Regions from separate parts of the Siminovitchia fortis genome, predicted to be linked through region 2. Evidence: riboswitches for the same ligand, from Rfam matches in the RefSeq annotation. Region 2 holds a riboswitch; each other region holds the start of a gene.
What was found. A riboswitch is a leader RNA that binds a small molecule or an ion and turns the genes downstream of it on or off. The one in region 2 is predicted to bind thiamine pyrophosphate.

Region 1 (4,220 bases), on a different contig from region 2:
ACCGAGTGCAGTGATCGGAATTTGCTCCCGGTATATCCATACACATGCGTCCATTGTGCATGTTGATGATTATGCCGCCGCAAAAGAGTTGCTTGTAAATCTAGTAAAAGCGACTGACAAGGCAACGGTTGATTCGATTCGAAACCAATAGACAGACAAGGAGTTTTAGATATGATCATCGCTATCGGATCAAAAAATAAAGCGAAAATAAAGGCTGTTGAAAATACATTCAGGGAATTAAATATGGAAGTTTCCGTCCTTTCGCTGGAGTCACCATCGGGAGTTAGCCCGCAACCATTTTCCGATGAAGAAACAATGAAAGGTGCTGCCAATAGAGCGGAGTTCTGCTTACACCAAATGGAAGAGGCAGATATTGCAATTGGTCTTGAAGGGGGGGTGACAGAAACACCTTTCGGGCTTTTCCTATGCAACTGGGGGGCTTTGGCTGAAAGTGGAAAGGAAACTTTATTTGCCGGCGGAGCGAGAATAAAACTGCCGGGTGACATAGCAGAGCGTCTGAGGGCCGGAGAAGAGCTTGGGCCTGTCATGGATGCTTACAGTAAAATGCAGGGGATCCGTCACAAGGAAGGCGCGATTGGAGTTTTTACACATGGTCTAGTTGACCGAGCGGCCATGTTCAGCCATATTACGAAACTTTTGATCGGACAGTACGAAAAGCTTAAGGGCAGTTCCAATTAAGGAGCTGCCCCTTATGTATTTTATTATTCGAAAATGTACGCCAATGCCTTCATTGCCTGGTTGACCGTTTCTACTGTGGCATTCGCTTTGTTTGAGAGTTCTTTCAACGGGTGGTGAAGTTCCTTGGGGCGAATCAAAATAAGCGGTTTTCCAAGAGTAAGGGCTGTGCTGGCATCCATTGCTGTATTCCATTGTCTGTATTTTTCGCCAAACAATGCGATGACCAAGTCAGCTTTTTGCATTAAAACTTGGGTCCTAAGATTGTTAAAACTGGAAGCGGCTTCATCTCTGAAAACAGCATCAGGCTGTTCTCCTAAAATCTCTTCCCCGATGGCATCCGAGCGGGCGTGATTCTCCATCGGGCCTACAAAATCGACCGGAAGCTGAAGTGTTTGGGCTTTCTCCTTAATTTCCTCTCGCCAGCTGCTGTGAATCTCTCCGGCGAGATAGATAGTTAACCTCATTAAAACCCCTCCTAAAATGGTTTATCACCATCCATCTTACCATTAAAAGTCAGAATAATCCCGTAAATTATCTATAAATAAAAGAATTATCCAATCAATTGAATAAATATAATAAATTTGATTTTAATTGTTTAATAGGTTATAAGTAAGAAGTAAGAAGTAAGCAAAATTAAATACCATTCGAGAAACACTAGGGGTGCCAAAAGCTGAGAGAGGATGGATCCTCAACCCTCGAACCTGATCTGGATAATGCCAGCGCAGGGAAGTGGTTGTTTGCAATTAAATGAAATTGCATACGTATGTCTATGATGTAGAGCCACTTCTATGAAGAAGTGGCTCTTTTTTAATGAAGACTAAGGGCAAACCTGGTATCTCGTCTGGAAAGGAGATGAAAGATGGCAGACAGCCTTGTGTTTGAAGACGTCACTTTTTCATACAAAAGAAGTGACGGAAAAAATGCACAGATATTAAAAGAATTGAGCTTTACGATCAAGGCCGGTGAATTTGTCAGTGTGATCGGTCCGAGCGGATCTGGAAAGAGTACATTGTTCCGCCTCATTTCGGGCCTGGAAACGCAGGATGAAGGCAATATTTTCATGAATGGGGAGGCAATGAAGAACCGGCTTGGGCATATCGGTTACATGGCCCAAAAAGATGGATTGCTTCCGTGGCTCACTGTATTGGATAATGCAGCATTGCCGCTGAAACTAAAAGGGCTATATGGGAAGGAAGCCCAAAAAGACGTAATGGGACAACTGGAAAGGTTTGGATTAAAAGGCTTTGAAGAAAATTTCCCACATGAGCTTTCAGGAGGCATGCGCCAGCGGGTGTCTTTTTTAAGGGCACTTTTAAGCGGATCGGAATTGTTGCTGCTGGATGAACCGTTCAGCGCATTGGATGCGGTTACGAAAATGGTTATGCAGGAATGGCTGCTTGAACAGTGGACAGAAATGGAAAAAACGATCCTTTTTATTACACATGATGTAGAAGAAGCGCTGTTTCTGTCGGACCGTATCCTTATTTTCAGCGAAACCCCTGTTGAACGACTGGATGAAATTACGGTCCCACTTGGCCGTCCTCGGACTGTTTCGGATTTGAAAAATCCTGCATTTACCATGTTAAAAGAGAAGCTTCTGATGGATTTGAAGAAAATGGTGACAATATGAACTTTTTAAGAAGATATGGATTGTCGATTGGATTGGTGTTTTTTTTATTGATTGTATGGGAAACAGGAGCCCGTTTGTATGGGAAACCATTTATTTTGCCATCACCTGTAGATATATTGGTGAGATTATGGGAATTGAGAGATATATTATTTATTAACCACTTGCCGGCGACATTAGCCGTAATTTTAATGGGCCTTTTTTTGTCGCTCGTATTCGGAGCCGGCCTTTCTATATGGATGCATGAAAGTGGGATTGTAAGGAAGGCATTCTTTCCGCTTGTCATTGCTTCGCAAACGATACCGGTAATTGCGCTTGCACCGATATTTGTCCTATGGTTCGGATATTCCATCTGGAGTAAAGTGGTTGTTACTGTATTGATCACATTTTTTCCGATTACCGTCAATACGTTTGACGGACTGAGATCTGCTGATCCTCACTTAAAGGAAATGCTGCAGACAATGGGGGCATCTAAACGGCAAATTTTTCTAAAGGTTGAGTTGCCGTCCGCATTGCCGCACTTTTTTTCGGGATTAAAAGTGGCCGTCACTTTAAGTGTGATTGGCGCGGCGATTGGAGAGTGGCTTGGGGCCGATTCGGGTCTTGGATATTTCAGCCGGAGAATGATGACGCAGTTTGACGGAGCCGGTGTTTTTGCACCTATTGTCCTTCTGTCATTATTAGGTATTGCTCTATTTTTACTTGTACGAATTCTGGAAAAAATAATGATGAAATGGAGAAATGTAAATTGAAGAAAAAGCTGATAGTGACCACAGTCATACTTTTATCTTTGTTTCTCGCAGCTTGTGGAGAAAACAAGGAGGAAGTCGTAGCAAATGAATCGGATCAAGAGCTTCAAGAGTTTGATATTATGCTCGACTGGTATCCAAATGCTGTACATAGCTATTTATATACTGCTGTGGAAAAAGGTTATTTTGAAGAAGAAGGCTTGAAAGTCAATATCCGTTTTCCGGCAAATACGACTGACCCGATCAATCTGGCAGCGACTGGTGACATAGATTTGGGCATTAGCTATCAGCCGGATGTTATTGCTGCAAGAGCCGAAGGTGTTCCTGTAAAGTCAGTCGCAGCCATTGTAAGAAACCCGTTGAACCATATTGTTTTCCTGAAAGACAGTGGGATTAAACGGCCAAAAGATCTTGAAGGCAAAACGGTGGGCTGGCCGGGAATACCGGTGAATGAACCGCTTGTCCTGACGATTGTGGAATCAGATGGTGGGGATATGGGCAAGGTGAAAATGACCGATATCGGCTTTGAACTTAACGCTGCGCTTGCAACGAAGCGTGTAGATGCAGTGAGCGGAGCCTTTATCAACCACGAGGTGCCGGTCCTTGCTGCTGAAGGAATTGAAACGAATCATTTTAATCCAGTAGATTATGGAGTTCCTAGTTATTATGAGTTGCTCTTTGTCACCAATGACGACACGTGGGAGACTAAGCAAGATGAAATTCGCTCTTTCTGGCGTGCAGCAACAAAGGGCTATGAATTCATGAGGGAAAAACCAGATCAGGCTCTTGATATTTTGCTTAAAAACCAAGACGAAGAAAACTTCCCTTTAAACGAGGAAGTGGAAAAGGAAAGTTTGGCTGAGCTGCTGCCGCGTATGGAAGCGGAAGGTGAGATGTTCGGAAGCCAATCGGAAGATTTATGGGAAGAGGTGGTTCAGTGGCTGGCCGATACCGAATATATCAAAGAAGTACCTGATATAGAAGGATTGTTCATCAATATCGCTGAATAAGCTTCCTTTCCTATCCATATCAATGGGTAATTCCTTTTTGCCTGTATTTTTTAACTTTGTATCACCCAATATATAAAAAAGAGATAGACAAAACATACAGTTGTCTTTACACTAGTTAAGGATATGGAAAATATA
Region 2 (4,220 bases):
GCTTGGAGAAATGAGCAGCATGCTGGTTAGCGGCCAGCGCGTGATTCCGGAAAAAGCAATAGAGAATCAATATGATTATTTGTTTCCGGATTTAAAAGAGGCATTAAAAGATATTTTTTCAGTGTAAAAAATTACAAGTTCATGAAAAAAATAGATTTATTATCCAAATTGTGCTACTATTTATCTATACAAGTAGTATGACCAGAGGATGAAAAGATGAATTTGGAGAAAATGAATATCGGCGCAATGATCAAATATCACCGCCAATTACGAAATATGACGCAATCTGAGCTGTGCAATGGCATATGTTCCGTTACACATTTGAGCAAGTTTGAGAATTACAACAAAGAAGTGAATCAGGAAACTATCATGCTCCTGCTCGAGCGTTTGGGCATTTCGTTAGACTCGATTCAAAGAGCTTCGGAAACGATTGCAGCCGACCTCTCTGATTTATTGGATGCTGTCCTTTCGTACGATAAGAAGCGCGCAGAAGAGTGCTACCAACGTGTGGAAGAACAGCGGGAATACATTACTTTCTCCAATTACATTGCACGCTACCATCTATACTTATATCGATATTTTTTGCTCGTCAATGACTTTGAGAGAGCCGTGAAGGAACAGGAAACACTAAGGCAAATTTTGAATTCTTTAAGTGCCCAAGAAAAAGAGCTTTATGAATATATCAATGCTGCATTTGATATTATTAAAGGAGATTATAAAAAGTCACTGGATACTTTGTTGAAACTTGAGGCAAACGACTTATTGCCCTCCCCTTGGCAAGCGGAAATGTATTATTTTATTGCACTTAATTATGCCAACTTGAAAGACAACAGCAGCAGTGTTGCTTATGGTCACAATGCTTTGGAGGCTTACTCCAGGTCTTTTAACTATTTGCGTATACTACATACTCAATTTTTGTTAGGTATCGCATACACAGATCTGGGTTTATACGAAAACGCTGCAGAGCAGTATCGTTTTATATTCAGGAATATGAATTTAATCAATACAGAAGAATTAATTTCTACCATGTATAACAACTACGCCCTGTTGCTTGAAAAAACGGGAAAATTCGAAGAGGCCGCAGGTTATTATCTCCTTTCAATGGAAAAAGCCCAATCACAGAAAGAATACCTGGTAAGCTTATGCAGCTATACTGAGCTTTTGATCTCCCTAGGAGAGAAAGAAAAAGCACTTCGGAATATTTCTAAGATTTTGGTGGAAACAAAAGCTAACTCTATGAAAAAGCAAGAATTGATTTTTCGATATTATCAATATTTATTAAAAGACCATAAAGAAAAGGCAATGGCATTTCTTGAAAACGATGTCTTGCCGTTTTTGGAAAAGTTCTTTTTCATTGAAGATTATAATAAATTTGCTTTATCCTTAGCAGAATATTATTTAGCTAGAGATACGGATAGAGCACTTTATTATTATAAAAAAATAGCAGAGAGGTGATGAAAATGAAAAAACTGATTGTAACCGCAAGCATTGCATGGGTATTTTACATTGCTCCGATTATCGGAGGCGGAATCACTCCGCAGTCACCGCCTATTTTTCCACCAGTTTGATTTGGCGTACGGATCAGGGAAGCTGCTCTTTTTGGAGCAGTTTTCTTTTTTTTCTGCTATAATGAGGGGGAATTAAATAATGATGAAGTAGGGGAACCGGTGGTGCCGGTTGAGAAAGCATTCGGGGAAAATGCTGACCCTTTGAACCTGATCTGGCTCATACCAGCGAAGGGAACGTCAAATTTTAGCATGCCTTGGCGCCTTGGGTTCATTTTCCCTTGGCGCCATTTCTTATATGACATCAGGGAGGAAATTCAATGAAAAAATGGTTGGGAAGTATCTTTAGTGTTTTATTATTGTTGGCCGGCTGCGGTGGACAAGCGAAGGATAAGAGCGATTCAGCCGGGAAAGAGGAAAGTCTTAAAAAGGTGTCTGTTGTCCTGGATTGGTCGCCGAACACGAACCATACAGGGTTATATGTTGCACAGGAGAAAGGCTTTTTCAAAGAGGAAGGATTGGATGTGGACATCATCCTGCCAGGGGAAGCCGGAGCGGATCAGCTTGTGGCTTCAGGAAAATCCGAGTTTGGTGTCAGCTACCAGGAGAGCATAACGGAAGCGCGTGTTCAGGATGTCCCGATTGTTTCAATTGGCGCGGTCATCCAGCATAACACATCGGGATTTGCATCCCCGGAAGAAAAAAATATCAAGTCGCCAAAGGACTTTGAAGGAAAAGCGTATGGAGGATGGGGGGCTCCGCTTGAAAAAGCGGTTTTGGCATCCCTGATGGAAACGGAAGGTGCGGATGTTGAGAAGGTGGACATCGTGAACATGGGGGATGCCGACTTTTTTACGGCTGTAAAAAGAGATATTGACTTCGCCTGGATCTATTATGCGTGGACCGGAGTGGAAGCGGAGCTTCGCGGTGAAAAGATCAATATGGTCTACCTTACGGATTACTCGGACAAGCTCGATTATTACACACCTGTTATTTCGACGAGCGAAAAAATGATTGAAAAAGATCCGGAGACTGTCAAAGCGTTCATGGCTGCAGTATCAAAAGGCTATGAATCTGCCATCGACCAGCCTGAAGAGGCCGCTGATATTTTAATCAAAGCCGTTCCAGATCTGGACGCAGAACTTGTAAAGAAAAGCCAGGAATGGCTGGCACCGCGCTATCAGGATGATGCCCCGCGCTGGGGAGAACAAAAAGCCGAAGTTTGGCAAAATTATATGGATTGGATGCTCGATAAAGGATTGCTTGAAAAAGAAATTGATGTGGATAAAGCATTCACGAATGAATTTTTACCCGAAAAGGAGGACTGAAAATGGCCAACTCATTAGTCAGCATACAAATCATCCCGAAAACAAAGAACGGCGAAGACGTCATTCCCTATGTGGATGAAGCGATCAAAGTGATCCGGGAAGCAGGGATCAAACATGAGGTGCACCCGCTGGAGACAACGATGGAAGGCGAATTCTCCGAATTGATGGAAGTTATCAGGAGAATGAATGAGCGCATGATTGAAATAGGCAGCAGCAATGTCATTTCCCAGGTGAAAATACTATATCAGCCGGAAGGGATAACAATGGGCCAATTGACGGAGAAATACCAATAATGGGGTGGGTCGCAAAGAAAGGATGGAGGCCGGCAGCGGTCCTCCTCCTTTTATTATGTATATGGGAATTGGCGGTAAAAATGCTCGATATTCCCGAGTGGCTCCTTCCTGCACCTTCTTCCATCTTTGCCGAAGGAATGGAAGGTTTCGAGGGGATCCTGCCGCATCTTCAATCGACCGTGGGGCTTGCAGCCGGAGGTTTTGTGATCGGCTGTGCTGTCGGCCTGCTAACTGCCGTCATTTTGCATTTGCTCCCGGGAGTCCAGGAGTCAGTTTATCCGCTTTTGATTTTATCGCAAAATGTTCCAATCATCGTCTTGGCTCCACTATTGGTCATTTGGTTCGGCTTCGGGCTGCTGCCCAAAATCATCGTCATTACGCTTGTCTGCTTTTTCCCAGTTACAGTTGCGGCTATGGACGGTTTCCGGAATGTCCCGCATGATATGAAGCATTACATGCTGATGGCGGGGGCTTCCAAAATCCAGTTGTTTTCAAAGCTGGAGTGGCCGTATGCCCTCTCCTCCGTTTTTTCAGGGCTGAAAATTTCAGCGACCTACAGTGTGATGGGAGCCGTGATTTCCGAATGGCTCGGGGCAAAAAGTGGGATTGGAGTCTATATGACACTGTCCTCTTCATCTTTCCGCACAGACCGGGTATTTGTGGCGATTTTTATCATCATGATGTTGAGCCTGCTGTTTTTTGCCGTCATTACATTTGCTGAAGCTAAGCTTGTCAAATGGAGAAGAAAGAAGGTTAATAGATGAGCGACTTGGAAATCAGACATTTGTCCAAAAGCTTTGCGGGAAAAGAAATATTGAAGGATTTACAGCTTTCGGTTGAGGAAGGGGAATTTGTCACGATTCTCGGTCCTTCCGGAAGCGGTAAAAGCACACTTTTTCACCTTATCGGAGGACTTCTGGCTCCAGATCAAGGCGGCGTTTTTTTGGATGGACAGGAAATTACGGGAGAACGCGGCCATATCAGCTATATGCCGCAGCAACACTCACTGTTTCCGTGGCGGACCATTTTACAGAATGTGCTCTTGGGGCAGGAGCTGACCGGAAAAGCGGATGAAGCGCGGGCTTTGGAAATGA
Region 3 (4,220 bases), on a different contig from region 2:
ATGGCGCGATCGCGCTTTGGTAATAAAAAAACAGAGTCGGCCTTTGATGGGGGGCTGACTCTGTTTAGTTTTTCCATCAAATCAATCCATCATCTCTGCCAATATTTCATAGGAACGCAGGCGGTCTTCCTGATAGAAAATTTGTGAGTTGACAATGACTTCATCCGCTTCGGTGCTCTCAATTACTTTCTCGAGTTGTTCCTTGACTTTGTCAGGAGTTCCGACAAATGTATAGCCTGTATCAAGGGTTTGTTCGACTGATGCCCTTTCAAAAGGCGACCAGGCTTTTTCAATATCATCAATTGGCGGTTTTAGCTGGGACGGCATATTTCTGATCAGGCTCAAGAATTGCTGCTGTTGTGAAGTTGCAAGCCATTTGGCCCGCTCTTCCGTGTCGGCTGCGATGATGTTCACTCCCACCATGGCATACGGTTTTTCTAGAACATCCGAAGGCTGGAAATTGTCGCGATAGAGTCTTAGTGCAGGCAGCGTATATTGCGGTGCAAAGTGGCTTGCGAAAGAAAAAGGCAATCCCTTAAGGGCGGCCAGCCTTGCACTGAAGTCACTGGAGCCAAGCAGCCAGATTGGAATATTTAGCCCTCTTCCCGGGTAGGCATGGACACGGCCGACCGGATTTTCACTGAAATAATTTTGCAGCTCTTCCAATTGCTGAGGAAACTCTTCAGCTCCCCTGTTTAATGTCCGGCGCAGAGCAAAAGCAGTGGCCTGGTCACTGCCGGGTGCACGGCCCAGTCCGAGATCGATGCGGCCCGGGTAAAGCGACTCCAGTGTGCCGAACTGCTCGGCTATAACTAGTGTTGCGTGGTTGGGCAGCATAATGCCGCCGGCTCCGACCCGAATAGTTTTGGTGGAGCCCGCTATATGGCCGATGAGCACTGAAGTGGCCGAGCTGGCAATGCCGGGCATATTATGGTGTTCCGCAAGCCAGTAACGGTTAAACCCCCATTTTTCAACATGCTGTGCCAGCTGGGCGCTGTTTTTAAATGATTCAGAGGCATTGCTGCCTTCGGTGATTGGCGCCAAGTCCAAAACAGACAATGGAATTCCGTGAAATTTTTTTATGGATGGAGAATTCAAATACGATCACTCCTTAAAGATCTCTTAAAGGAATGATAGAATGTTTATAAGTGAACGTCCAATTATGTGACTTTGAATGGAGGGGGAACTTTTTGGAAAAATTGTCTGAACAGGCTATTCAAGAAAGGTTGTCCGAGTTGAAGGAGTGGAGGCTGGCGGATGAAAAGTGGATTGTCCGCAAATACCGTTTCAGGGATTATCTGCAAGGAATTTCCTTTGTGAAAAAGATTGCAGAAGAGTCGGAGAGGGTTCAGCATCATCCATTCATAACAATTGAGTACAAATTGATCACGGTGAAAATTTCCTCTTGGAGAGCAAAGGGCCTGACGGAATTGGATTTTGAAATGGCAGAGGCTTACGATCGTTTTTACTTGGAAATGAATTTTTGAAGATTTCATATACTTCCATTATTTGCTTTTCCGTGTTACCATGTCTGTAGATATACAATTTTATACTGAAAACGCTAGGGGAATCCTTCAAAAGGACTGAGAGAAGAGTGTAACTCCGATACCCTTATGACCTGATCAGGTTTGTGCCTGCGTAGGGAAGTGCCACATTATTTTGTCTTAGTCTATAATGCCACCTTCCCGGATAAAGGGAGGTGGCTATTTGCATTTGCAAAGGAGGGGGCTTGGGGTGGAGCTGATCGCCGTAACAAATGACCGGTTTGATGTCGCCATGCTTGCTCGTATCATCGTTGAGGTTGAGCCGTTCGTCGACTATTTTATCATCAGAGAGAGGACAAAAACAGCCAACGAATACATACGATTGATCGGCCGTCTGTCCGCTGCAAAAGTCAACAAAGAAAAGCTGATCATAAATGACAGGGTAGATGTTGCGGTTGTGACGGGCATCAACAAGGTACAGCTTCCCGGCCACGGCTTGACGTTGCAGCAAGTGAAATCGTATTTTCCGAATTTGCGTACCGGAAGGTCAATCCACTCGCCGGAAGAAGCCTGGGAGGCGAGCCGGTCAGGAGCCGACTGGCTTTTATATGGACATGTATACGATACGGATTGCAAAAAAGGTGTACCTGCCCGCGGTCTTGAGGAACTGAAATTGATTGCGGAAAATGTGCAGTCCGATATATACGCGATTGGCGGAATCAAGCCTGAGCATGTTGTGGAACTGAACAAGATGAACATAAGGGGGATTGCCGTTATGTCTTCAATTTTTGACAGCGCCAAACCAGCCAGGGCTGCGGAAGAATACCACGAAGCCTGCCGAGCTTATCAATTTTTAGAAGGGGGTTGAATGCTGTGCATATCACGTTAAATGGAAACCGATATGAGCTGCCAAAAGGTGTTTCAAATGTTCAGCAGCTGCTTGAGCATTTGGAGCTTACCGAGCGCATCGTGATCGTGGAAGTAAATAAAGAAATTGTTCAAAAAGACGATTACGACCGCCCGATCCGGGATCGGGATGAAGTGGAAATGATCCATTTTGTAGGGGGAGGATGAAAAAATGAGCATGTTAAAAATAGGGGATAAAACCTTTCGATCAAGACTATTGCTTGGCACAGGAAAATATCCGTCCTTTGAGATCCAAAAGGAAGCGGTCCGTGTATCGGAAGCTGAAATTCTTACCTTTGCAGTAAGAAGGATGAATGTGTTTGAACCTTCGCAGCCGAATTTCCTGGAAATGCTGGATTTATCAAAATACACCCTGCTTCCCAATACGGCCGGGGCAAAAACCGCGGAGGAAGCCGTCAGAACGGCGAAGCTGGCCAAGGCTTCAGGGTTGTGCGACATGGTGAAGGTGGAAATCATCGGCTGTGATCGTTCGCTTCTGCCGGATCCGGTTGAAACGCTGAAAGCTTCGGAAATGTTATTGGAAGAAGGCTTCACGGTCCTTACATATACATCGGATGATGTGGTATTGGCCAGAAGGCTGGAAGAGCTCGGTGTTCATGCGGTCATGCCGGGTGCCTCGCCGATCGGTTCGGGTAAAGGGATTTTAAATCCGCTCAATCTGAAATTCATTATTGAACAATCGAAAGTGCCGGTTATTATTGACGCAGGAATCGGTTCCCCGAAAGATGCCGCATATGCCATGGAGCTTGGAGCGGATGCCGTCCTGCTGAATACAGCCGTTTCGGGTGCAAAAGATCCTGTAAAAATGGCCGAAGCCATGAAGCTGGCGATTGAAGCCGGACGTCTTGGTTTTGAAGCCGGAAGAATCGATGAGCGTGATTACGCTGTGGCCAGCAGCCCGACGGAAGGGCTGCTTCCGACTTGAACGGACGATATTCCAGGCAGGAACTGTTTGAGCCGATAGGGGAAGAAGGCCAAAAAAAGATCAGGCAGGCCCATGTTTTGATTATCGGAGCTGGGGCGCTTGGATCGGCAAGCGCAGAAATGCTTGCCCGCTCCGGTGTCGGAAAACTCACGATTGTGGACCGGGACATTTTGGACTGGAGCAATTTGCAGCGGCAGCAGCTATATACTGAGCAGGACGTGATGGATCGACTTCCGAAGGCGGTTGCGGCTAAAAAGCGGCTTGGGGATATTAATAGCACAGTTGAAGTTGAAACTTTTGTGGCTGATGTCACGCCGGAAAATGCAGAAGAGCTGGCCAGAGGCAAATCGCTGATCGTGGATGCTACGGACAATATTGAGACAAGGCTTTTAATGAATGATGCGGCACTGAAAGTGGGTATCCCTTTTTTTATGGGAGCGGTTGTCGCCAGCTATGGGCTGACTTATCCCATTGGGCTGGGAGGTCATCCCTGTCTTCATTGTTTGCTCGAAACCCTTCCCCCGCAAACACTTACCTGCGATACGGCGGGGGTCATCAGCCCGATTATACAGGTCGTTGCTGCCCACCAAGTGACGAATGTTTTCAAATATATTGTCGGGGAAAAAGTCGACCCCAGACTTAAATCCTTTGATCTTTGGACAGGCGGTCAAGCGGCGATTGATGTAACGACGCTCCGGCGACCTAATTGTCCAAGCTGTTCTAAAAAAGCAGATTATCCGTTTTTATCAAGGGAAAATCAAACGAAAACGGCGGTCTTGTGCGGACGGAATACAGTGCAGTTGACCTTGTCGCGTGACAGGAATGTGGAATTAAGGCCGCTCGCCGAATCCATTCGCCCAATAGTAACTGATTTGATCTCCAAC

Region 1: another riboswitch for thiamine pyrophosphate. It lies ahead of FS666_RS17525 (ABC transporter ATP-binding protein); the one in region 2 lies ahead of FS666_RS10315 (ABC transporter substrate-binding protein).
Region 3: another riboswitch for thiamine pyrophosphate. It lies ahead of FS666_RS03145 (thiamine phosphate synthase); the one in region 2 lies ahead of FS666_RS10315 (ABC transporter substrate-binding protein).

The regions. Positions count from the first base shown of each region.
Region 1 covers NZ_VEKZ01000076.1:6,074-10,293, forward strand. Annotated here, with positions in the region: gene FS666_RS17510 (M42 family metallopeptidase) at 1-151, shown strand, start outside; gene FS666_RS17515 (DUF84 family protein) at 172-699, shown strand; gene FS666_RS17520 (YtoQ family protein) at 723-1,163, opposite strand; TPP riboswitch at 1,346-1,444, shown strand; gene FS666_RS17525 (ABC transporter ATP-binding protein) at 1,559-2,329, shown strand; gene FS666_RS17530 (ABC transporter permease) at 2,326-3,078, shown strand; gene FS666_RS17535 (ABC transporter substrate-binding protein) at 3,075-4,085, shown strand.
Region 2 covers NZ_VEKZ01000027.1:8,940-13,159, forward strand. Annotated here, with positions in the region: gene FS666_RS10305 (TIGR01777 family oxidoreductase) at 1-127, shown strand, start outside; gene FS666_RS10310 (helix-turn-helix domain-containing protein) at 217-1,455, shown strand; TPP riboswitch at 1,648-1,759, shown strand; gene FS666_RS10315 (ABC transporter substrate-binding protein) at 1,826-2,833, shown strand; gene FS666_RS10320 (MTH1187 family thiamine-binding protein) at 2,836-3,126, shown strand; gene FS666_RS10325 (ABC transporter permease) at 3,126-3,890, shown strand; gene FS666_RS10330 (ABC transporter ATP-binding protein) at 3,887-4,220, shown strand, end outside.
Region 3 covers NZ_VEKZ01000005.1:60,456-64,675, reverse strand. Annotated here, with positions in the region: gene FS666_RS03160 (gamma-glutamyltransferase family protein) at 1-23, shown strand, start outside; gene FS666_RS03155 (LLM class flavin-dependent oxidoreductase) at 82-1,098, opposite strand; gene FS666_RS03150 (4a-hydroxytetrahydrobiopterin dehydratase) at 1,191-1,487, shown strand; TPP riboswitch at 1,554-1,662, shown strand; gene FS666_RS03145 (thiamine phosphate synthase) at 1,708-2,352, shown strand; gene thiS (sulfur carrier protein ThiS) at 2,358-2,558, shown strand; gene FS666_RS03135 (thiazole synthase) at 2,563-3,336, shown strand; gene FS666_RS03130 (ThiF family adenylyltransferase) at 3,333-4,220, shown strand, end outside.